One region of the Micromonospora sp. D93 genome, then DNA from elsewhere that is predicted to be linked to it. Evidence: riboswitches for the same ligand, from Rfam matches in the RefSeq annotation. Region 1 holds a riboswitch; each other region holds the start of a gene.
What was found. A riboswitch is a leader RNA that binds a small molecule or an ion and turns the genes downstream of it on or off. The one in region 1 is predicted to bind cyclic di-AMP.
Positions count from the first base shown of each region.

Region 2: another riboswitch for cyclic di-AMP. It lies ahead of KBX71_RS24380 (hypothetical protein); the one in region 1 lies ahead of KBX71_RS05360 (C39 family peptidase).
Region 3: another riboswitch for cyclic di-AMP. It lies ahead of KBX71_RS29735 (coiled-coil domain-containing protein); the one in region 1 lies ahead of KBX71_RS05360 (C39 family peptidase).

Region 1 is NZ_JAGPXW010000003.1:202,289-209,923, forward strand. It holds gene KBX71_RS05340 (ABC transporter ATP-binding protein) at 1-12, shown strand, start outside; gene KBX71_RS05345 (bifunctional cytidylyltransferase/SDR family oxidoreductase) at 159-1,676, shown strand; gene KBX71_RS05350 (CDP-glycerol glycerophosphotransferase family protein) at 1,711-3,381, shown strand; gene KBX71_RS05355 (alpha/beta fold hydrolase) at 3,386-4,132, opposite strand; gene KBX71_RS05360 (C39 family peptidase) at 4,270-5,106, opposite strand; cyclic di-AMP (ydaO/yuaA leader) riboswitch at 5,350-5,491, opposite strand; gene KBX71_RS05365 (hypothetical protein) at 5,776-6,546, opposite strand; gene KBX71_RS05370 (hypothetical protein) at 6,679-7,077, opposite strand; gene KBX71_RS05375 (acyltransferase) at 7,170-7,635, opposite strand, start outside.
Region 2 is NZ_JAGPXW010000025.1:35,826-43,460, reverse strand. It holds gene KBX71_RS24410 (CsbD family protein) at 1-138, opposite strand, end outside; gene KBX71_RS24405 (cation-translocating P-type ATPase) at 213-2,459, opposite strand; gene KBX71_RS24400 (hypothetical protein) at 2,472-3,419, opposite strand; gene KBX71_RS24395 (heavy-metal-associated domain-containing protein) at 3,433-3,642, opposite strand; gene KBX71_RS24390 (metal-sensitive transcriptional regulator) at 3,737-4,033, shown strand; gene KBX71_RS24385 (YibE/F family protein) at 4,333-5,703, shown strand; cyclic di-AMP (ydaO/yuaA leader) riboswitch at 5,870-6,000, shown strand; gene KBX71_RS24380 (hypothetical protein) at 6,005-7,024, shown strand; gene KBX71_RS24375 (carbonic anhydrase) at 7,083-7,635, opposite strand, start outside.
Region 3 is NZ_JAGPXW010000037.1:50,447-58,081, forward strand. It holds gene KBX71_RS29725 (AAA family ATPase) at 1-574, shown strand, start outside; gene KBX71_RS29730 (cation diffusion facilitator family transporter) at 681-1,598, shown strand; cyclic di-AMP (ydaO/yuaA leader) riboswitch at 1,743-1,874, shown strand; gene KBX71_RS29735 (coiled-coil domain-containing protein) at 1,880-2,944, shown strand; gene KBX71_RS29740 (hypothetical protein) at 3,087-3,590, shown strand; gene KBX71_RS29745 (SRPBCC family protein) at 4,115-4,582, opposite strand; gene KBX71_RS29750 (PfkB family carbohydrate kinase) at 4,755-5,732, shown strand; gene surE (5'/3'-nucleotidase SurE) at 5,729-6,556, shown strand; gene KBX71_RS29760 (STAS domain-containing protein) at 6,575-6,937, opposite strand; gene KBX71_RS29765 (hypothetical protein) at 7,325-7,468, shown strand.

The sequences.
Region 1 (7,635 bases):
AACAGCAAGTAGAGTTCCGGCGAACGTCCGGCATCGACATGGCACCCGAGGACCGCGTCGCCCGCGTTGGGGCGGCGCGGTCCGCGCGTTAAGGTTCATTCCGTCGCCGCTCGGGCGGAACCTTCCGTTAACGCATCCCTGAGAGTGAGGATCCGGCAATGACGCAGGACCAGACCACTGGCCCGGACGCCGAAGCGGAGACCCCGACGCCGTGGCGGCCCTCGCGGACAGTGGCGGTGGTTCTGGCCGGAGGCACCGGAACGCGGCTGGGTCTCGGCATCCCGAAGCAGCTGCTGAAGATCGCCGGTAAGCCGATCATCGAGCACACCCTGGCGGTCTTCGAGACGGCACCGGAGATCGACGAGATCATCGTGCTGATGGCCACCGGCCACGTCGAGGACGCCCGGCAGATCGTCGAGAAGGCCGGCCTGCGCAAGGTCACCAAGGTGATCGAGGGCGGTGACACCCGCAACGCCACCACCCGGATCGCTCTGGACGCGGTCGGCCCGGAAGACTGCAACATCCTCTTCCACGACGCGGTGCGCCCGCTGCTCAGCGGCCGGATCGTGCGTGAGTGCGTCAACGCGCTCTGGAGCTACGACGCCGTTGACGTGGCCATCCCCTCCGCGGACACGATCATCCAGGTCGACGACAACGACTGCATCACCGACATCCCGGTGCGCTCCCGGCTGCGCCGGGGCCAGACCCCGCAGGCGTTCCGCTCCCCCACGATCCGTGCCGCGTACCGGATCGCCGAGGACGACACGGACTTCGCCGCCACCGACGACTGCGGCGTGGTGCTGCGTTACCTCCCCGGCACCCCGATCAAGGTGATCGACGGTTCGGACGAGAACATCAAGGTCACCCACCCGGTCGACGTGCACCTGGCGGACAAGCTCTTCCAGCTCGCCGCGGCGCAGGCGCCCCGGCTGACCGACCACCGCAGCTACAGCGAGGAGCTGACCGGCCGCACCATCGTGGTGTTCGGCGGCAGCTACGGCATCGGCCACGAGTTGACCGAGCTGGCCCGACGCTACGGCGCCCAGGTCTTCCCGTTCAGCCGTTCCAGCACCGGCACCCACGTGGAGCGGGCCGAGGACGTCGAGGCCGCGCTGACCACCGCCTTCGAGGCCACCGGCCGGATCGACCACGTGGTGGTCACCGCCGGCATCCTGGAGAAGGGCGCCCTCGCCGAGATGGACGAGGAGACGATGGACCGACTGCTCCAGGTCAACTTCGTCGGCCCGGTGACCATCGCCCGCCAGTCCCTCCCCTACCTCCAGCAGACCAAGGGTCAGCTGCTGCTCTACACCTCCAGCTCCTACACCCGGGGCCGGGCCCGCTACGCGCTCTACTCGGCCACCAAGGCCGCCCTGGTCAACCTCACCCAGGCGCTCGCCGACGAGTGGGCCGACGTCGGCGTCCGCGTCAACTGCATCAACCCGGAGCGCACCGCCACCCCGATGCGGACGCGGGCCTTCGGCGAGGAGCCGGAGCACACCCTGCTCGCCGCGGAGGCCGTCGCCCAGTCGTCGCTGGACGTGCTGATCTCCGACCTGACCGGTCAGGTGATCGACGTACGCCGGGCGCCCGGTGACGGGCCCACGCCGAGCGTGCCGACCCAGGCCGGGTCGGGTCGGGTCGAGGCACCGGCCGGCGCGACGTCCACGAACTGACGCCGACGGCCGGCGGAACCACGAACGGAGCGACATGCGCGGCGATCTGGTCCGAAAGCTGGCCGCCCGGTGCCTGACCACCGGGTTGGCCGTGCTGGCCTTTGTCGTGCTGGCGCTCACCGGCGCCACAGGTTGGGGGCTGGCACTGGCCGTCGCCGCGCTGGCCGCCTCGGCCGCCGAGCAACGGATCCGGCCCAGCGCCGACCTCGTGGCGGAGACCACGTTGATCGCCGCCGCGATCCTGGCCGGTTACTCCCGACGACTGGATGACGGGCTCAACCTCGCGCTGGTCGCCACCGGGCTGGTCCTGCTGGGGCTGGTGCTTCTGGTGGGGCCGCTGCGTACCGCCGGCAGCCTGGAGATCCGGACGGTCAACCTGCCGGTCCGCGCGTGGACGCCGCTGATCGCCGACCGGCTCGGCACGGCCCTGCTCGGGCTGCTCGCCGCCCTGGCGCTCGCCGCCGCGCTCGCCCTGCCGGCCGGCGTGGCGCTCGCCGCCAGCCTGCTGGTCGGCGCGGGCGCCGGCGCGGTCGCACTGGACCTGGCCCGGCGGCGGTTCCGGCCGAGGGCCGGCGGCGGGTCGGTGGCCGCCGCGCTGCGCCGGTACCAGCCGGAGTTCCTGCTCTACTTCTCCGCGCCTCCCGGGTCCGAATACCAGGTCACCATGTGGCTGCCGTACCTGGAACGGATCGGCCGGCCGTTCCTGGTCGTGCTGCGCGAGCCGGAGTTCCTGGCCCCGATCGCTGCGGCCACCGACGCGCCGGTGGTCTACTGCCCCACCCTGGGTGCGCTGGACGAGGCGTTGGTGCCGAGCCTGCGAGTGGCGTTCTACGTCAACCACGGTGCGAAGAACAGCCACTGCGTCCGCTTCACCCAGCTCACCCACATCCAGCTGCACCACGGCGACAGCGACAAGGCACCGAGCGCCAACCCGGTGTCGGGGATCTTCGACCGGATCTTCGTGGCCGGGCAGGCGGCGATCGACAGGTACGGCCGCGCCGGGGTGCAGATCCCGGCGGACAAGTTCGTGGTGGTGGGTCGCCCACAGGTCGAGTCGATCGAGGTACGCCCGGAGCCCGCTCCTGGGCTGGCGCACCCGACGGTGCTGTACACACCGACCTGGACCGGGCACCACGCCGACGCCGACTACTGCTCGCTACCGGTGGCCGAGGAGCTGCTGCACCGGCTGCTGGAGCGCGGCGCGACGGTGATCCTGCGGGCCCACCCGTACACCGGGCAGAACCCGGCGTCGGCCCGCCAGCTGGGCCGCCTGACCGAGCTGCTCGTCGCCGACCGGGCCCGCACCGGCCGCCAGCACGTGGTCGGCGCGGCGGCCCGGGAGCTGAGCCTGACCGAGTGCGTCAATTCCGCCGACGCGCTGGTCTCCGACGTGTCCGGCGTGATCTCGGACTTCCTCTACTCCGGCAAGCCGTACGCGGTCACCGACATGGGCGACGAGGGCGACCGGTTCGTGGAGCGGTTCCCGCTGGCCGGGTCGGGTTACGTGCTGCGCCGGGACATGTCCAACGTGGACGAGGTGCTGACCGCACTGTTGGACACCGACCCGCTGGCCGAGGCCCGCTGGGCCACCCGCCGCCGCTACCTGGGTGACTTCCCGGCCGAGTCGTACGCGGAGATGTTCCTGACCGCCGCCCGCCGGGAGCTGGCGCCCGCGGAGACACTTACCGCGTCGGCGTCGGCCTAGCCGCTCAGCGGTACCTGTCGAGCAGCGCCAGCACCGCCGCCGGGTCCTCCACGTGCGCGTTGTGGCCCAGACCCGGCAGCGTGGCGACAGGTACGCCGTACTCCTTGAGTTGTTCGTCGGTGACCATCGGGTCGTTCTCCCCGCGCGCCAGGACCACCGGCACGTCGGTCGCCGCGAGCAGCGCGGCCACATCGGGTTCGCCGACGGCGAAGGCGGTCGGGTCCATGGCGAGACGCCAGCGGCCGTCGACCTGCCGCAGACCGGCGTCCACCACCGGGTGGTCCGGTGACAGCAGGCCGGCCAGTCCGGAGACGCGCAGGTAGCGGCGAGCCGCCTCGGTGCGGCTGGCGAACCAGCTCACCGGGCGGGCGGCGACCTCGGCGGCGCGGGTCAGCTCCGCGGGTGACCACAGCGCCTTGATGCCCAGCCCGACCACCGCGTCCACAGGCGTTCCGGCGTCACGGGCGGCCAGCGCCAGGCCGACCACCCCACCCAGCGAGTGCCCGAGCACGACCAGCCGGTCGTCGGGGGCGAGGGCCTGCGCGACCTGCTGGGCGAAGCCCACAAAGGAGTACGACGGCAGCGGCGGCGCCCAGCCGTGGCCGGCGAGGTCCGGTGCCAGCCACCGACCGGGCCAGTGCTGCTCGAGGTACGGCGCCCAGGGCAACCACACGTCGCCGGTCGCGCCCATGCCGTGCAGTAGCAGCAGGACCGGCCTGCGGCCGGCGTGACCACCCGTTTTCTCCACCACGGCCGCAGTCTCCCACGGTTCACGGCCCGCCACGAGAGTCGTCGACGACGGCGCACGCCCGGCTGCCACCGCGCGAAGATGCCGCGGGCGCCGGCTCCTTGTGGGAGACGACGCCCGCGGCGGTCGGTGTGCCCGGGTCAGGCGGAGTAGCCCCGGCTGGTGATCCAGTTGGCCAGGTCGATCGTGGTGACCCAGTACGACGGGTCGGCCGGGTTCGCCGAGTCGGCGATCCGCACGGTGCGACCGTTGTCCTTGTAACCCACGACGGCGATGTAGTGCCCACCGCCGTACGAGTGCCAGCCGCCGTCGGTGTCGGTGGCGTCGCCGACGACGTTCGCCACCACGCCCCGGCCGTCGGTGATGGCCTTCACGACGTCGGCCTGGAGCCGGTCCATCTGTGCCGGGCTGGGCGCGCCGGGGAACATCCTGGTCCGGTACGGGGAGCCCTTCACCTCGGCGTTGAGCGCCCGGGTGGTGTCCTCGGCCGAGTTGGTGCCCATCTCGGTGGTGCCCAGCTCGGCGCCGAGCTCCTCCTGGGTGCGGTCGATGCCGGCGGCGCTGAGCGCGTTCCGGGTGGCCGCCGGGCCGCAGTTGTAGTAGGTGTTCTGCGCCTCGTAGTCGTAGTCGAGCACCTTGGTCGCGGGCGGCTTCGGCCGCTCCGGCTTCCGGGTCAGGTCCGGGTTGCTGCTGGCCTTGGCGGCGGGTGACGCGGCGCTGGTGGCCGGGGCGGCCGTGCTCGGCGCGGCGCTGGCCGAGGGGGACGCGTCCCGAACGTCACCGCGGGAGGCGGCGACGTCGCTGCGCATCTCGGCGACCGTGGTCGCGGTGCGCTGGCCGGCCGGGGCGTCGTCGGCCGTGGTGAGCAGGGCGCCGGTGGTGGTGGCGATCGCGAGGGCCGCGGCGGAGGCGGCGACGATCTGGTACGGACGCTCGGTGGCGAGGCGGCGGAGCTGACGCTGCAGGGTGTGCTTCACGGGTCCTCCACGGATCGGGGGGAGAGCGGCACACCGGGGCCGGACCGGTATCCGGGCAGGCGCCAGCGCGCGGACCGTGGCCCGCGGATGGTGAACCGCTCAGGGGAACGCCCGGAGTGGCCGGGCGGGAAAGGCGATGACCCGGGGGTCAGCTCACCGTCACTGGACGAATGAGCGGGCGCACCGCCGCGCCGTGGAGGCGAGGGAACAACCGAGGGGTGGAAAGGTGCTGCACGAGGAGTTGACTCCTTCCGACACCGCCTACCGGGTTAGCTGACGGATTCGGGCGGGAAGATCGCCCTACCGCGGGCCGTGGCTCGCGGATTCACCCCGGACTTACTGATGGGTCCCCGGTTCGTAGATCACGATTGAGCGGGTCGATGCGGCGTCGCGTCTTGCGATCGGTTACCGCACCGGACGGGACGACACTACTGGCCACTTCGCGCCCTGCCAAGCCAGGTTCACCTGCGTAAACCCCAATTGACGCGCCAATTTCTGCGCGTATTGCAGATGATGTGACTCGATGGGACAACCGGTTACGGTGACGCCTCCGGGCGACAACCGGACAGGCCGCAAAGAACGCGACCACAATCGCGGGAACAATGACGCCGATCGCGCCGGACGTCCGGTTCAGCAATCCGGTGACCGGCCTCACATCACGGATCGGGCTCAACCCACCCGGGCCGGCCGCCACCGTGCCACGACGGCGGGACGCAACGCCCTGGCCACCGTCTGGCGCGTGGGCGCCGGGGTCGGACGCAGCCGGGCCTCCGCCGCGTACGCCTCCTCGGCGAGGGTGCGAGCCGACTCGGCGGCCAACTCGGCGTCGCGCCAGGCGGCCCGCTCGCGGCCGGTGGCCACCTGGTAGTCGACCAGCCGCGCATCCCGGATCACCCGGCTGATCAGCGCCTCCTGCTCGACCGGGTGTCGTCGGGGATCCCAGCCGTGCCGGTGCCCGAACACGTCGCCGAGCTGAGCCATGGTCAGATCGCCCCGCCAGTACGCCGCCATCGCCGCGCGGTGCAGATAGCGCTCCCGGGCCGCGTACTCGGAGGGGGTGTGCGGAGTCTGCGGAGTGGGCAGTGCGCCGGCGCCCGCGAAGCGACGCGCGGCGATGTCCGCCTCGTCGTACCCGATCCAGGCCCGTTCCATCTGCTCCTGAGCGGTCAGCCAGGCGGCGCGTCGCCGCCGGGCGGTGGTGGCCGCGCCGGCCGCGGCGACGGCCACCTCCTCGGCGTAGCGACGCCTGTCGACGGCCTCGGCGGCGGCCAACTCCCGCGCTGTGGGTACGGCCGGGGGCGGGTCGTCGGTGGGCTGGTCCCGTTCGGGGCGGGCGGCCAGCACGGTGAGGAGGCCCAGGGTCAACAGGAACAGGGTCGACCAGATGGCGGCGGCCTGCGGCACCTCGGTCACGAACTGGTAGAAGACGACGGTCTCCATGGTCGGCACCTCGGGGAGAGAGCAGTGCGATGGGAGCCGCGCCGGCCAGCGGGCCACGGAGGACCACGGGTCGGCGGGGTAGGAAGCGGGTGGGTCGACAGGGCGCGGTGACGGGACGGTCGTCCCGGTGGCTCAGCGCCGGGGTGGGGCCCGGGAGGCCCGGCCGCTCGCAGCGTCGACGAGGGGCAGCCGGTCGGACTCGGCCGCGCGGATCGGCAGCAACCCCGCCGCGGCGGTGCCCCGGTCAGCGGGGAGCACCGCCGACGTGTCGACCGACCATGCAGGCACCGAGTCCTCGGCGGCCTCCGGCGGTATCGCCGCACTGTGCGCCCCCACGTGCCGGAAGGAGGCCGCCAGCGGCCCGCCGGCTGGCATCGCGCTCGGGGCCGGCACCGGGCTGGACGTTGGCGCGGCGGCCGTGGCCGGGCCCGCGCCGAGCGTCAGGGCCGCGACGACGGCGAGGCTGGTCAGCACCCGCGTCGCCCAGCGCGCCACCCACCACAACGGACAGGTGAACGCGACCGGAAGCACGTCCCCACGCTACCGTCGCGCCGACCCGGACGCACCGACCACGGGCGTGTCGGATCACGCCGCGCCGACCCCGTTGACCAGGGTGGACGCTGTCAGCGCCTGTCGACGTACGTTGATCGACCCCCGGCCGGACCGACCTCGTCGGCGGCCCCGTCGGCCTCGTCGCGGGCGCTGCTCGCGGGGGCCTGTGCGTCGTCGTGGCCGGCCGTGCGTGGTCGGGGGACGGGTGCCGGACGGGCCGGACGGCGCGGCGCTAGCCGGCGCATCATCGGGGTCTCGACGAAGCGGTGCAGCAGCCCGGCGAGGACCAGGTTCGCCACCAGGAAGCCGAGCACCACGGCCGGGCCACGCCAGCCCGCGAAGCCGATCCCCCAGGTCTCGCTCCAGCGCAGCACGCTCGTCATCACCAGCACGTGCACCAGGTAGAAGGCGAACGAGACCTCACCGAGCCAGACCAGCGGCCGGGACCGCCACGGCGAGCGCCGACCCCGCACGTCCGCGTCCGCGGCAGCGGTGATCACCAACAGGTACACGACCGCGAGCAGCGTGGTCCACAGC
Region 2 (7,635 bases), on a different contig from region 1:
CTGCTTGAGCTTGGAGGTGGACTGGTCAGCGCGACCCTCCGCCTCCAGCTGCTCGTTGCCGGTGGCCCGACCGGCGCCTTCCTTCAGCTTGCCGGTCGCGTCCTCGGTGGCGTTGTTGATCTTGTCGTCGATACCCATTGCCAACCTCCATTGCAAGCGTCGCTACGACCACAGAGGTACCCCCGCCGTCGCCGGCCCAACCATTACCCCCGTCACAGATCGGCAGCGGCCGAGCGAAAGCGACGCAGGCGCAGGCTGTTGGCCACCACGAAGACCGAGGACAGCGCCATCGTGGCACCGGCGATCATCGGGTTGAGCAGCCCCGCGGCGGCCAACGGCAGGGCCGCCACGTTGTAGCCGAACGCCCAGAACAGGTTGCCCCGGATGATGCCGAGCGTGCGTCGGGACAGCCGGATGGCATCCACCGCCGCGTCCAGGTCACCCCGGACGAGTGTGAGATCGGCCGCCTCGATCGCCACGTCGGTGCCGGTGCCCATGGCCAGCCCCAGGTCGGCCTGGGCCAGCGCCGGGGCGTCGTTGACCCCGTCACCGACCATCGCCACCGACCGCCCCTCGGCCTGGAGCCGCTTGATCACGTCGACCTTCCCGGCCGGCAGCACCTCGGCGATCACCTCGTCGATGCCCACCTCGGCGGCGACCGCGCGAGCCACTGTGGTGTTGTCCCCGGTCAGCAGGACCGGGGACAGCCCCAGCCCGCGCAGCCGGGCCACCGCCGCCCGGCTGCTCGGCCGGACCACGTCGGCGACCGCGAGCACGCCGCGGGCCCGTCCGTCCCAGCCGGCGACGATCGCCGTACGGCCGGCGGCCTCCGCGTCGCGCACGGCCCACTCGACCTCCGGCGGTACGTCGATCTCGTGCTCGCGCAGCAGCCGGACCCGGCCGACCAGCACGGCCCGCCCGTCGACAGTGCCGGTCACACCCAGCCCTTCGAGGTTGCCGAAGGCGGTCACCGGGGGCAGCGCGCCCTCGTCGCTGGCAGCGGCGGCGACCGCACGGGCGATCGGGTGCTCGGAGGCGGCCTCCACCGCCCGGGCGAGCCGCAGCAGCTCGGCCCGGTCCACACCGCTGGCCGGCACCACGTCCACCAGTGTCATCCGGCCGGTCGTCACGGTGCCGGTCTTGTCGAGCACCACGGTGTCCACCCGGCGGGTCGACTCCAGCACCTCCGGGCCCTTGATCAGCACGCCGAGCTGGGCGCCCCGACCGGTGCCGACCAGCAGCGCGGTCGGTGTGGCCAGGCCGAGCGCGCACGGACAGGCGATGATCAGCACGGCCACGGCGGCGGTGAACGCGGCGGTCGGGCCGGCCCCGGTGCCGAGCCACCAGCCGAGCGTGCCGACGGCGAGGGTGATGACGATCGGCACGAAGACCCCGGAGATCCGGTCCGCCAACCGCTGCACGGCCGCCTTGCCGCTCTGCGCCTGCTCCACCAGGTCGGCCATCCGGGCGAGCTGGGTGTCCGCGCCGACCCGGGTGGCGGTGACGATCAGCCGCCCACCCGCGTTGATCGTGGCGCCGACCACGCCGTCACCCGGGGCGACCTCGACCGGCACCGACTCGCCGGTGAGCATGCTGGCGTCGACCGCGGAGGTGCCCTCGTCCACCACCCCGTCGGTGGCGATCTTCTCCCCGGGGCGGACCACGAACCGGTCACCGACGACCAGCCGGTCCACCGGGATCAGGGTCTCCACGCCGTCGCGCAGCACCGCCACGTCCTTGGCACCGAGGTCGAGCAGGGCACGCAGGGCGGCACCGGCGGTGCGCTTGGACCGTGCCTCGAAGTAGCGACCGGCCAGGATGAACACGGTGACCCCGGCCGCCGCCTCCAGGTAGATGTTGCCGGCGCCGTCGGTGCGGGTGATGTCGAAGCGGAACGGGTGCGTCATCCCGGGCATGCCCGCGTCACCGAGGAAGAGCGCCCAGAGCGACCAGCCGAACGCCGCCAGGGTGCCGAGCGAGACCAGCGTGTCCATGGTCGCCGCGCCGTGCCGCAGATTCGTCCAGGCGGCCCGGTGGAACGGCAGCCCACCCCAGACCACCACCGGGGCGGCCAGGGTCAGCGACAGCCACTGCCAGTAGTCGAACTGCCACGCCGGAACCATTGCCAGCAGGACCACCGGCACGCTCAGGGCCACCGAGACCCAGAGCCGGGTACGCGGGCCCCGCAACGGGTCCACCGGGGGTTCCGCGCTGGGCGGGGCCGGCAGCGCCGCCGTGTAACCGGTCTTCTGGACGGTCCCGATCAGGTCGTCCGGCGTGACGCCGTCGGCGTACCGGACTGTCGCCTTCTCGGTGGCGTAGTTGACTGTGGCGCTCACCCCGTCCATCCGGTTGAGCTTCTTCTCGATCCGGGCGGCACACGCGGCACAGGTCATCCCGCCGATCGCCAGTTCGATCCGGTTCGGCGCCTCGGGCAGCGGTCTGCTGGTGGTGGTCATCGTCTGGTCCCGTCAGTTGTGTCCGTGCCCGGGCGTGCCGTGGTCGGCCTCGCCGGTCGGTGCGGGCCCGCTCGGGGTGGGGACGTCGCCGGTCGGGGCAGCGCCGGCGACCACAGTGAACTCGGCGGTGTGCACCCGCCCGCCGTGTTGGAAGTCGAGATAGAGGCGGTAGCTGCCGGCCGAGGGCACCTCGGCGAGGAAGGTGACGGCCGGACCGGGCCGGGTGCGCCCATCGCCGGGCGTCCCGTCCGGGTGCACGTGCAGGTACGCCAGATCACCCCGGCGCAGTGCCACCAGGTGCCCGTACGCGCCCAGGTAGGGCTCCAGGTCGGTGACCGGCTGCCCGTCCCGGCTGACGGTCAGCGTCAGCGACGACGTGCGGCCGGGCTGCGGCGCACCGGTCAGGATGACCGTGTAGCCGTCGACGGTGGTGCTGCTCGCCGGGGCGGGCAACTGCCGTTCGGTCAACTCCCCGGGGACTGTCACGTCCGCGCCGAGGGTCAGCGGCTCGCCCCCGGTCGGCGTGAAGTCGGCGAACGCCCGCCACTGCCCGGGGCCGGTCAGCGGGGAGTCGACCCGCCAGGTGCCGTCCGGGGCCAGTTCGGGATGGACGTGGCGGAAGCCGGAGAGGTCCCGGCGGGCGACGATCAGGTGCATCAGCTTGTCGTGCGCCACCTCGTACCGGGTGACCGGCCGGCCGTCCGGGCCGGCGATCCGGAAGGCGAACTCGCCGGGCGGGGCGTCGACCGGTTCGAGGGTGTAGCCGCGCTCGGAGACGAGCAGCCCACCGGGGAGCCGGTCGGCCGTCCCGCCGCGCTCGTCCGCCGACGGGGCGGCGGCGCCGTCGTGCCGGCTCTCGGCGACCGGGGCGGGGTCGACGACCCGGCCGACCCCGTACGTCGCGCCGAAGACCGCCGCCAGGCCGACGGCGAACCCGGCCAGTCTCGTCACCGTACGCACGCCGGCCCTCCGATCACGCGTCGACGAGGTCGTAGCCGGCCTCGTCGACGGCGGCCCGGACAACCGCGGTGTCCAGCGGCTGGTCGCTGCTGACGGTGACCCGGCCGGCCGCGAGGTCGACCTGGACCTCACGCACGCCCGTGATGGCGCCGACCTCGGCGCTCACCGCGCTGACGCAGTGCCCACAGGTCATGCCCTGCACCTGGTACGTGGTGTTGACCATCGGATCGTCTCCTTACGGTACCGGTACCCCGTGGGGGTATCTCATCAGACCACGACCGTACCATACCCCCTGGGGGTACGCTATCCTGGTCGACATGACCGCACCCACCCCGATCCGCGGATACACCGCCAGCAAGGACCAGCTGCTCGCGCGGCTCCGCCGCGTCGAGGGGCAGGTCCGGGGCATCGAGAAGATGGTCGACGACGACCGCTACTGCATCGACGTGCTCACCCAGATCTCCGCCATCCAGGCCGCCCTCGACAAGGTGGCCCTCGGGCTGCTCGACGGGCACGCCCGACACTGCATGCACGAGGGCGCCGCCGAGGGCCGGGCCGACGAGATGGCCACCGAGATGATGGCGGCGGTCGGCCGGCTCATGAAGCGCGGCTGACGGCCCGGGGGCCGCCGCGCGGGCTGTTCGACCGCCCGACACTCCGCCACGACCTGCAAGCCCCGGGTCGGCTGGCTAGCATCTCCCACGATGGTCTTCCGTATGCCGCTGCACAGTCGGGCACCGGCGACACCACCACGTGGCGTCGCCCCCGGCCGACCGAGCCGAGCACTGACCGTCCGTGATCAAGCGTTGATCAGGCAGCGATCCGCCCCGCCGTCCGCCGCGTTTCCCACCGAAACGGTGAACCGTCCGGCCCGCTGACCCGTACCACGCACCGGATCGTTGGGAGTCCCGCCTTGGCCGCCGACCACACTCACCCTGCTCCGTCCGCCCCACCACGGGTGCGACGGATCCTCGTCCTGACGGTCGTACCCCTCTTCGTCGCCACCGTGCTGGCCGCGGCGCTGCTCTGGCCGCGCGGCGGGTCACCGCAGACCGATGGTGGTGCGGACGTGCCGCGCTACCCCGGCACCGTCACCCGGGTGGTGAGCGAGCCGTGCCCGCCGGTGCCGTCGGTTCCCGAGGGCACGCCGAGGGTCGGCGACGGGCGGTGCGGCACCGTCGACGTCCGGGTGGACGACGGGCCGACCGCCGGCCAGCAGGTCCAGACGCCGGTGCCCGACGGACCCGGCGCACCCCGGGTCGAGGTCGGCGACGAGGTCATCCTTGTCGAACTGGCCGACCCGACCGATCCCACCACGAGCAACTGGAACATCGCCGAGCACCAACGCGGCACCCCGATGGTGTGGCTGGCGGTGGTCTTCGCGGCCGCGATCGTCGCGTTCGGTAGGTGGCGAGGTCTGGCCGCGCTCGCCGGGCTGGCCGCCAGCTTCGCCATCCTGCTCACCTTCGTGCTGCCCGGCATCGGCGCCGGCAGGTCACCACTGCTGGTGGCGGTGGTCGGCGCGGCCCTGATCATGTTCGTGGTGCTCTATCTGACCCACGGGGTCTCCGCACAGACCTCGGTCGCGGTGCTCGGCACCCTGGGCAGCCTGGTGCTGACCGGCGTGCTCGCCACCATCGCCACGGCCGCGACCCACCTCACCGGCTTCGGCAGCGAGGACGCCACCACCCTGTCGATGTTCCAGGGCGACGTGGACCTGCACGGTCTGCTGCTCGCCGGAATCATCATCGGATCGCTCGGTGTGCTCGACGACGTGACGGTCACCCAAGCGGCCACCGTCACCGAACTGGCGAACGCCAACCCCGGCCTGACCCGGTTGCAGCTGTACCGTGCGGCCACCCGGGTCGGCCGCGCGCACATTGCCTCCACAGTCAACACCATCGTGCTGGCGTACGCGGGCGCGTCGCTGCCCCTGCTGCTCCTGCTCACTGCCGACTCGCGGCCGATCGGGCAGATCCTCACCAGTGAGTTCCTCGCGCAGGAGATCGTCCGCAGCGCGGTCGCCACCCTCGGTCTGATCGCCGCCGTGCCGCTGACCACCGGGCTGGCCGCAGTGGTGACCGCAGCCGGCCGCACCGATGCGACGCCGTCCACCGATGCTCCCGCCCGGCGACCCCAGCCGGACCGCACCGAGGCACTCGCCGCACTCAGCTCACCGCGAACCGCCGGCTCCGACGAGCCGGACCAGCCGCGGACCGCACCCCCATCCCAGGCCACCGACAGGTGGCCGGAGTCGAACAGGAGCACGGATACGGCATGGTGACACTCCTCAGCGTGACCAGATCGGGCATCCACCCTGAGAACCACGTCACTGGTCACTCAACGCTATGGCGAAATGACGCTTTTGGTCGGCATCCAGGCGTAGCTCACCCGGTCGACTCTCGGGTAACCTCGCTGCCGGTTACCGATGAAGGCGCGAAGCGGCGCCTGCGGTGCCACCGCCCAATCGCCAACCGGCGAGCCGGGGACCCAGGTACCTGGGGTGAATCCGCGTCAGCGGTAGGGGCCACTTCCGCCCCGAACCCGTCAGCTAACCCGGTCGGCGGTCGACGGAAGGGAACATTGTGACGGCACCCCTACGCCGCTGGTTGACTCCCGTGGTGGCCGTGATCGCCGCACTGACAGTGCTCGCCGGGCCGCTCCCGGCGCACGCCGCCCCGACGACCCCCACACCGTCCGGGCACGAGGAGGACGGCGAGCCCAAGCTGCTCAACGACGTCATCGAGCAGGCCAACCGCGACTACTCCGCCGCGAAGTCCAAGCTGGACAAGTCCAAGAAGCGGCAGGGCGAGTTGGCGGCGGAGGTCGACCGGGCAAAGGCCGACCTGGACGCGTTGGCCCCGCAGGTCGCGCAGATCGCCGCCCAGGCGTACCGGACCGGCCGGATCGGAGCGGTCGCGCTGCTGCTGGAGAGCGACGCGCCCGACTCGTTCGTCCAGCGTGCCGGGATGCTCGACGAGATGAACATGGTCAACGAGAAGAAGCTCTCCGAGGTCAACGAGGTGAAGGCCCGCGCCGAGCAGGCCAAGCTGGCCCTCGACACCGAGGTCCGCGAACAGCAGAAGCAGACCGCCCTGATGGCGAAGCGCAAGAGCGAGGCCGACAAGGCGCTCTCCCTCGTCGGCGGCAAGGGTTTCACCGGCGGCCTGGTGGACGCCACCTCCAAGGTCGCGAAGATCGGCCCGGGTCGCACGGCCGACGGTGACTGGAAGCCCCAGTCGTGCAGCGAGAACGACCCCACCACGTCCGGTTGCATCACGCCGCGCACGCTGCACGCGTACAAGGAGGTCAAGGCGGCCGGCTTCAACCGGTTCGTCGGCTGCTACCGCTCCGGCGGGCCGTGGGAGCACCCGAAGGGCCGCGCCTGCGACTGGTCGCTGCAGAAGAGCGGCTTCTCACCGTGGCACAACAACGACACCCGGACGTACGGCAACAACGTCGCCGCGTTCCTCATCCGTAACGCCGACCGTCTCGGCATCTACTACGTGATCTGGAACCGGCAGATCTGGTTCCCGGCCACCGGCTGGAGTTCGTACAGCGGACCGTCGAACCACACCGACCACGTCCACATGTCGCTGCTCTGACCCGCACGATCCCGGTCGAGGGCCGTTCCGCGCGTGACGCGGAGCGGCCCTCGTCGCGTCAGACGGCGGCAGGGGCAGCCGGGTCGGTCGATTCGGCCGGGGCGTCCAGCGTCGCGAAGCCAGCCGGCACGGCGGCCACCGGGCGCACCGCTCCGGCCGCTAGCCGGTAGGACACGCCCACCACCGCACACCGCCCCCGCGCCACCTCCTCGGCCAGCACGGGGGACTGCCCGAGCAGCGTCTCGACGGTCTGTGCGATGTGGATGTCGACGATGCCGTCGATGTCGTCCACGCCCTCGGCCTCGGCCCGGCGCAGGCTGGGCAGCACGGCGTCGACCACCGCGCGCAGATGCCCACTCGGTGCGGTACCTGTCGCCGCGGACTCTCGGGCGGCCTGCACCGCACCGCACGAGTCGTGGCCGAGCACCACCACCAGCGGAGTGCCGAGCACGGTCACCGCGTACTCGACACTGCCGAGCACCTCGGGGCCGGCGGTGTGTCCAGCCGTGCGGACCACGAACAGGTCCCCCAGCCCCCGGTCGAAGATGATCTCGGCGGCCAGCCGGGAGTCGGAACAGCCGACGACCACCGCGAACGGGTGTTGCCCGTCG
Region 3 (7,635 bases), on a different contig from region 1:
GATCGGTCGGCGCGGCCGACTGGCCTCCTGGACCGTGGTGGGCGACCCGGCGCAGACCGCGTGGACCGGCGATCCGGAGGAGCTGAACCGAGCCCGGGACCAGGCGCTGGGCCGGCGTAAGCGACACGACTTCACGCTCACCACCAACTACCGCAACTCTGCGGAGATCTTCGCGGTGGCGGCGGCGGAGATCCGTCGGCTCTACCCCGACCTGCCGCTGCCGACAGCCGTCCGCTCCACCGGGGTCGAACCGGTCGAGCTGGTGGTACCCGCAACCGGGTTGGAGACCGCGACAGTGGAGGCCGCCGCCGGCCTGCTGGCCGAGGTGGAGGGCACGGTCGGGGTGATCACGCCGGTCCCCCGCCGCGACGAGGTCGCCGGTTGGCTCGGCGCGCTCGGCGCGCCGAGGTTGCAGGTGGTGACCAGCCTGGAGGCCAAGGGCATGGAGTACGACGGGGTGGTGCTGGTCGCCCCGAGCGAGATCCGGGCGGATCCGGGCGCCGGAGTACGCACCCTGTACGTGGCGCTCTCCCGGGCCACCCAGCGGCTCACCACCATCGACTCGACCGGCTGACCTGCGCGGACCGCCGTCGGTGAGAGGCGCTGCACATATACTTGCACACATAGCGATGTGAGCATACATTTGACCGGGTCCCGGCCAGCGACGGAAGGTGGTTCTCGTGGGCGCAGGTCATGACCACCACCATGGGTCCGTCGCCAATGCCGCACACCAGCACCGGGGTCGACTCTGGGCCGCATTCGGGCTGCTCGCCACCCTGATGGTGGTCGAGGCGGTGGTCGCCCTGCACACCGGCTCGCTCGCCCTGCTCTCCGACGCCGGGCACATGTTCACCGACGTGCTCGGCATCGGGATGGCGCTCGCCGCGATCACGGCGACCCGGCGGGCCACCGGCGACCCGCAACGCACCTTCGGGCTCTACCGACTCGAGGTGCTCGCCGCGCTGGCCAACGCCGTCCTGCTCTCCGGCGTCGCGATCTACGTGGTGATCGAGGCGATCCGCCGTTTCGGCGATCCGCACCAGGTCATCGCCGGCCCGATGCTCGCCGTGGCAGTGCTCGGCCTGCTCGCGAACATCGCCGCCTTCGCCCTGCTGCGCGCCGGGGCCCGGGAGAGCATCAACCTCCAGGGCGCCTACCTGGAGGTCCTCGGCGACCTGCTCGGCTCGCTCGGCGTCATCGGCGCGGCACTGCTCATCACCGTCACCGACTGGTGGTGGGCCGACCCCCTGGTCGCGGTCGCCATCGGCGTGTTCATCCTGCCGCGCACCTGGCGGCTGGCCCGCGCCGCCGTCCGCATCCTGGTGCAGGCCGCCCCTGAGCACCTCCAGGTGACCGCCGTGCACGACCGGCTGGCCGCGGTCCCCGGTGTCGTCGAGGTGCACGACCTGCACGTCTGGACGCTCACCTCGGGCATGGATGTGGCCTCCGCACACCTGACCATGGCACCTGGCGCGGAGGTCGGCGCGGTGCTCACCGCGGCGCGTACGGCCCTGCACGACGACTTCCGCATCGAGCACGCGACACTGCAGATCGAGCCCGGCGCCGCCTCCGGAGCGTGTGGCTCCATCGAATGGTGACGGGGCTTTTCGGAACATTGCTCGGCTTTCGCCGTAATTTTCCGTGGTGACGCACGCACCGTCCGTCACATTGGCTGCAGCGGCCCCATCGGCACCGGTAGGCTCGGTCCCGGCCTCCACCAGGCGGCGCCCTCCCGGCGCCGGTGGTGGTCGCCGCCTAATCGCCCAGCTGGGCGAACCGGGGAACCATGTTTCTGGGGTGCATCCGCGTCAGCGGTAGGGATCTTCCGTCCCGAACCCGTCAGCTAACCCGGTCGGCGGCTGACGGAAGGACATGCTCAGTGGCACCAGCACGACCACCCGCCGCCCGACTGGCGGCCCTGATCGTCGCGATGTTCGCCCTCGGCGTCGCGCTTCCGGCCGGCACCGCCTCGGCCGCTCCCCCAACCGGATCGCGGGCCGCCGCACCCGACTCCGACGAGGAGGGCGGCACCCCGGCGTTGCGCGCCCAACTCGAGGCAGCCAGCAAGGGCTACCTGGACGCGAAGCGCGCCCTGGACACCTCCGTACAACGGCAGCAGCAGCTCGCCACCCAGCTGAAGACCATCGAGGTCGAGATCGACCAGCGCAGCAGCAAGGTCGGCGAGATCGCCGGAGTGGCGTACCGCACCGGCCGGCTCGGCGCGATGTCGGCGCTGCTCAACAGCAACACTCCCGAAGGCTTCATGGACCGGGCGGCCGCGCTGGACGCGGTGGCCGCCAACGAGGACAGGGTGCTGGGCGACCTGCTGAAGAGCAAGGACCAGGCCAACCGCACCCGGGGCGCCCTGGACGGCGAGATCACCGAACAACGCAAGCAGGTCGCGGTGATGGCCAAGCGCAAGGATCAGGCCGAACGGGCCCTGACCGTGGCCACCGCGCCCAAGCCGCAGACCACCGCCGACACCGGCTCCAACCGGGGCACCTCCAGCGCCAACGCGAAGGCCGCACCGCGCAACTCGGACGGCTCCTGGCCCTCCGAGTCGTGCAGCGTCAACGACCCCACGCCGGCCAACGGCTGCATCACCCCGCGCACCCTGCACGCCCTCAACCAGGCCAAGGCCGCGGGCTTCACCCGGTACGTCTCGTGCCACCGCCCCAGCGGCTCTGGTGAACACCCGAAGGGTCGGGCCTGCGACTTCGCCGCACAGAAGAGCGGCTTCGGTGGAGCCGCCACCGGCGGCGACAAGACCTACGGCAACAACCTTGCCGCGTACTTCATCCGCAACGCGGACCGGCTCGCCGTGCTCTACGTGATCTGGTACAAGCAGATCTGGCTGCCCAGCAGCGGGTGGAAGTCGTACAGCGGGGCGCACGGCACCCCGTCGACCGACCACACCAACCACGTACACCTGTCGGTCTACTGACCCACGCGTCGTGATGCCTGTGAGCCATCGGTGATGACTCACAGGCATCACCTGCGTCCGGGCCGGGCTACGTCGCCGGACGTACCCCTGATGTCGTCGCTCGTCGGACGACCCGGCCGGGGCCGGCGGGCAGCATCGCGGTATGCCTCGGATCCGACCCCGCACCCGCAAGGCTCTGCTCACCCTGCACCTCGTCACCTCACTCGGCTGGCTGGGCACCGACCTGGTGCTGCTCACCCTCGGCATCGCCGTGCAGCGGGGTGCCGACCCGGGGGTGGTCTATCCGGTCACGGCCCTGGTCGGCACTGTGCTGTTCGCGCCGCTGAGCGTCCTGGTCTGGCTGATCGGAGTCGCCAGCTCGCTGCTCACCCCGTGGGGGCTGCTGCGCCACCGCTGGGTGCTGGTCAAGCTCGTGCTCACCACTGTGATGGTCGGGCTGGTGCTGTTTCTGCTGCTCCCGAACCTGCGCCACGCCGGAGCGGTCGGCGCCGCCCTGCCCACACGGGATCGCGCCGACCTGGTCATCGCGCCGGCGGTGTCGACCAGCCTGATGATCATCGCGACCGTGCTGTCCACGTACAAGCCGTGGGGCCGGCGCCGTCCCGCCGCCGGAACCACCCTCGCGGGCCGTGGCCGCACCACCTGATCACATCGGCCGTCGACCGCGCCGTGATCACACGCGACGCTTCCATGATCGCGCTGCAACCAGGATGTGAACACCGTTGCGTTAGGCGGAGTGGCTGTTCGTCAACCCCGCGCTGTTCCGTCGATCATGGACTTGTGGTGGGTGGCAAAGTGCCCGGATCGAGCCAAACCCGGCACCGTAACTCCATGATCGACGAGGGTGGGGTGCCCCTCTTCCGCGATCTTGCGTTTACTGTCGCGACACAAGAGGTCATTCGGCGCATATCGGCGACCGAAACTGCAAGATCGGCGCGGGCGGGGCGTTTCTGGACTGGCGGACCTGGGCTCACCGCGCCCTTGCACCCAGCAACCGCTCGCTAACGCAATTGTGTTGACCAGGATGTGGTGGCCTCCGGGCGCCGCGAGGCCACTACATCCACGATCGAGCACGATCATGAAGCGGGGCAACGGCCGGCGCGGCGGGCCGGCAGTGGAGCGCGGGCGGGGGTAGGCCGGCGGTGGAGCGCGCCGGACGGGCGGGGCGGGTCAGGCCGGGGGTGGGGGGGTGCCGGTGCGGTCGAGGGCCGCGCCCAGGCGGGTGGCCAGGGCTAGGTGAGCGGCCTGGGCCTGGCGAAACGCGTAGCGGAACAGCGGCGTCGGGGCGGTCAGGGTGATCTCGACGTCGATGCGGACCAGGCCGTCCGGCTCGGCGCGCAGTCGGGTGTGGTTTCGCACCGTGGTGGCCGGCCACTGGCGGGCCACCATGACGATCTCGTCGGCCTCGCTGATCAGCACGTCCGCGCGGTAGGTGGTCCGGAAGCGCAGCGGGCCGGCCGCCAACCGGTCGTTGATCGTGTAGCTGGCCTGCGCGCCGGGTCGGGGCGGCACCCGGCGGACCCGGACGATCAGCGGATGCAGCTCACCCTGCCGGGTCAGGTCGCTGAGCAGTGCCGCCGCCTCGGCGGGTGAGCATCGGGCCTGAACGGTGTAACTGAAGGTATCGCTGCTGAGCACACCGTCTCCCGCCGTCGTTTGGTCGCCCGATCGTCCCGTACCGATGTCTGGCTGGCAACGCCCGGACGGACACGCACTGTTGTCCCGGCGTTCGCACACCGTTCGCACTACGGTCGGCTAATGGGAAATCACCAGCTGTGACGGAGGGTGGATGCGTGAAGGGCTACGACCGATGAGCGGGCACGTGATGGTCTTCGCGCCCACTCCACAGCTGACGGTGACCGTGGACCAGCCCAACGACCACCCTGAGCTGCACCTGCACCCCGGCGGTCAGGGCGTCTGGCAGGCCCGCATGGTGATCTCCCTCGGTGTCGACGTGGTGCTCTGCGCAGCCCTCGGTGGCGAGATCGGCCAGGTGCTGGAGCCGCTACTGGTCAGCGAGGGCGTGGACCTCAAGGTGGTGGCCCGTGACTCCGGCAGTGGCGGGTACGTGCACGATCGCCGGGATGGATCCCGGCAGGAGATCGCCGACGTGCCCGGACAGCCGTTGAGCCGGCACGAGATCGACGAGCTGTACAACCTCGCCCTCGGCGAGGGCCTGCGGGCCTCGGTGAGCATCCTCAGTGGGCCGAACGAACCCTGGCTCGTGCCCGCCGACCTGTACCGACGCTTCGCCGCTGATCTCGGCGCGAACGGCGGCCGGGTGGTGGTCGACCTCTCCGGCGATCACCTCGGTTCGGTGCTGGAGAGCGGGGTGTTCTTCCTCAAGGTGAGTCACGAGGAGTTGATCCGCGACGGCCGCGCCCGCAGCGACGACACCGGGGAGCTGACCCGGGCCATGTACGAGCTGCACGCGGGCGGCGCCGAGACGGTGGTGGTGAGCCGGGCCGACCAGCCGGCGTTGGCGCTCATCGACGGGGAGCTGTTCCAGGTCGAGATGCCCCGGCTGGAGGCCGCCGACCCGCGCGGCGCAGGAGACTCGATGACCGCCGGAGTGGCGGCCGTCGTGGCCGGCGGCGGGGACATCCGGACCGCCATCCGCACCGGCGCCGCCGCTGGCGCGCTGAACGTGACCCGGCACGGCCTGGGCACCGGTCGACTGGATTCGATCACCGGCCTGGTGGACCGGGTCCGGCTGGTACCCGCGGACGACCGGCAACAGGAACGGACCACCCCGGACGAGTTGGCCGGCCGGGTGGTCGAGCGATGACCCTGCGAGTGCTGATCACCAACGACGACGGGATCGCGGCGCCGGGCATCCAGGCACTGGCCTGGGCGGCCAGGCAGCGGGGCCTGGACGTGGTGGTCGCCGCGCCGATGGAGGAGGCGAGCGGCACCAGCGCCGCGATGAGCGCCCTGGAGCGCGACGGGCGAGTCGTCGTGAACGATCACCCGCTGCCGGACCTGGAAGGTGTGCCGGCGTACGGGGTCGCCGGGTCCCCCGGCTTCATCACGCTGATCGCCCTGCACGGGGCGTTCGGCCCACCGCCGTCGGTGGTGCTCTCGGGTGTCAACCGGGGCGCCAACGCCGGCCGGGCGGTGCTGCACTCAGGGACCGTGGGCGCCGCGTTCACCGCCGCCACGAACGGCTGCCGGGCGATCGCGGTCTCCCTCGACGTGCTCTCGGCCGGCGAGGCGACGGCCGCGAGCGGTGGCGCCGCGGTGGACGCCGCCGCCCGGGTACGCGACGCCGAGCGGCACTGGAGCACTGCGGCGCGGGTCGCCCTGGACCTGCTCCCCCGGTTGACCTCCGCGCCGATGGAGAGCGTGCTCAACGTGAACACCCCGGACCTGCCGCACGGGCAACTGCGCGGGGTGCGGCGAGGCACCCTGGCCAGCTTCGGTCAGGTGCAGATGACGGTGGCCGAATCCGGTCACGGGTTCGTCCGCACCTCGCTGGAGGAGCCGGGGCAGGCCGCACAGCCCGGCACGGACGTGGCGTTGCTGGCCGCCGGGTACGCGTCGGTGACGGCCATCCGAGCGGTCACCGAGGCGACCGACATCGACCTGACCGGCTTGGACGAGCAGCCCTGACGGGGGCGCCCGGCGCGCTCAGGCGCCGGGCAGCACCTCGGGGGTGGCTGCGCCGGCGAAGTAGGGCTCCGGGGCACCGAAGAGGCCGAGCAGGCCGGTCACCCAGAGCTGCCGGTGCACGAACCGGCTCGGCTCGGTGACCAGCAGCTTGACGTCGCTGACCTCGGCGGTCTGGAAGCCGGCAACCATGGCGCTGATGCCGACCGAGTCGATGAAGGTGACCAACCTCATGTTGAGTTCGATGCGCAGCGGGCGGCCCTTGGCCAGCACCTCCGCGATCGCTTCGCGCACCTCGTACGCTGTGTCGACGTCGATCTCGCCCCGTGGGGCGATCTCCACGACACCACCGGACAGAACCGACTTCACGATCGACAGGCTCACGCGAGCACCTCCACCCGCCCGTCCCCCGGGCGCCTCATCAGTACGCGGGCCGCGACCGAGAGTATTCCTCCGATGGCCTCGGTCGCCACCCCTCGGGATGAGCAATTCGCGGATCCGGGCCCACAAAGCCACCCATATCCGCACTTTTCAGCATCTGATTACTCAAGACTTTTCGTTATCTGAGCACCGGCGATCGGTCGTGACCGGTCCGCCGCCGAACCAGGGTAGCGGTCTGGACCCGCCCGACCCGACAACCGGGCCCTGACGTACGCCTGCCCCGTGTGCCGTCGGCGTGTCGCCAACAGCCGGCTGGCGCGGTCCGCGTCCACGGTTGCCGACGCGCCCTAGCATCGACCGGGACACCCGCCGTGACGGAGAGGATCTTCGATGATCAAGCGACTTGCCGGTTTGGCCGGCGTCGGCGTTCTGCTCGCCCTTGTCCTGGCCTGCGGTTTCGGTGGCGGGGGCGACGATGACGATGATGACGACGACGATTTCGCCCGAGGTGTCTCCGTGTCAGCGGTGCGCTGAGTCGGTAACGCGCCGGGTCATGGTGCGCGGATGACCGAACTGCCGGTGCTCCGCCGAGGTCGGGGTTTGCGACCGGCTGACGCGGGGCACTGCGGTGTAGGCGACACCGTGACGCGCTGGAAAGACGCCGAGGTCCGAAGTGGCCGGCGGCTTCGGCACCTGAGGAG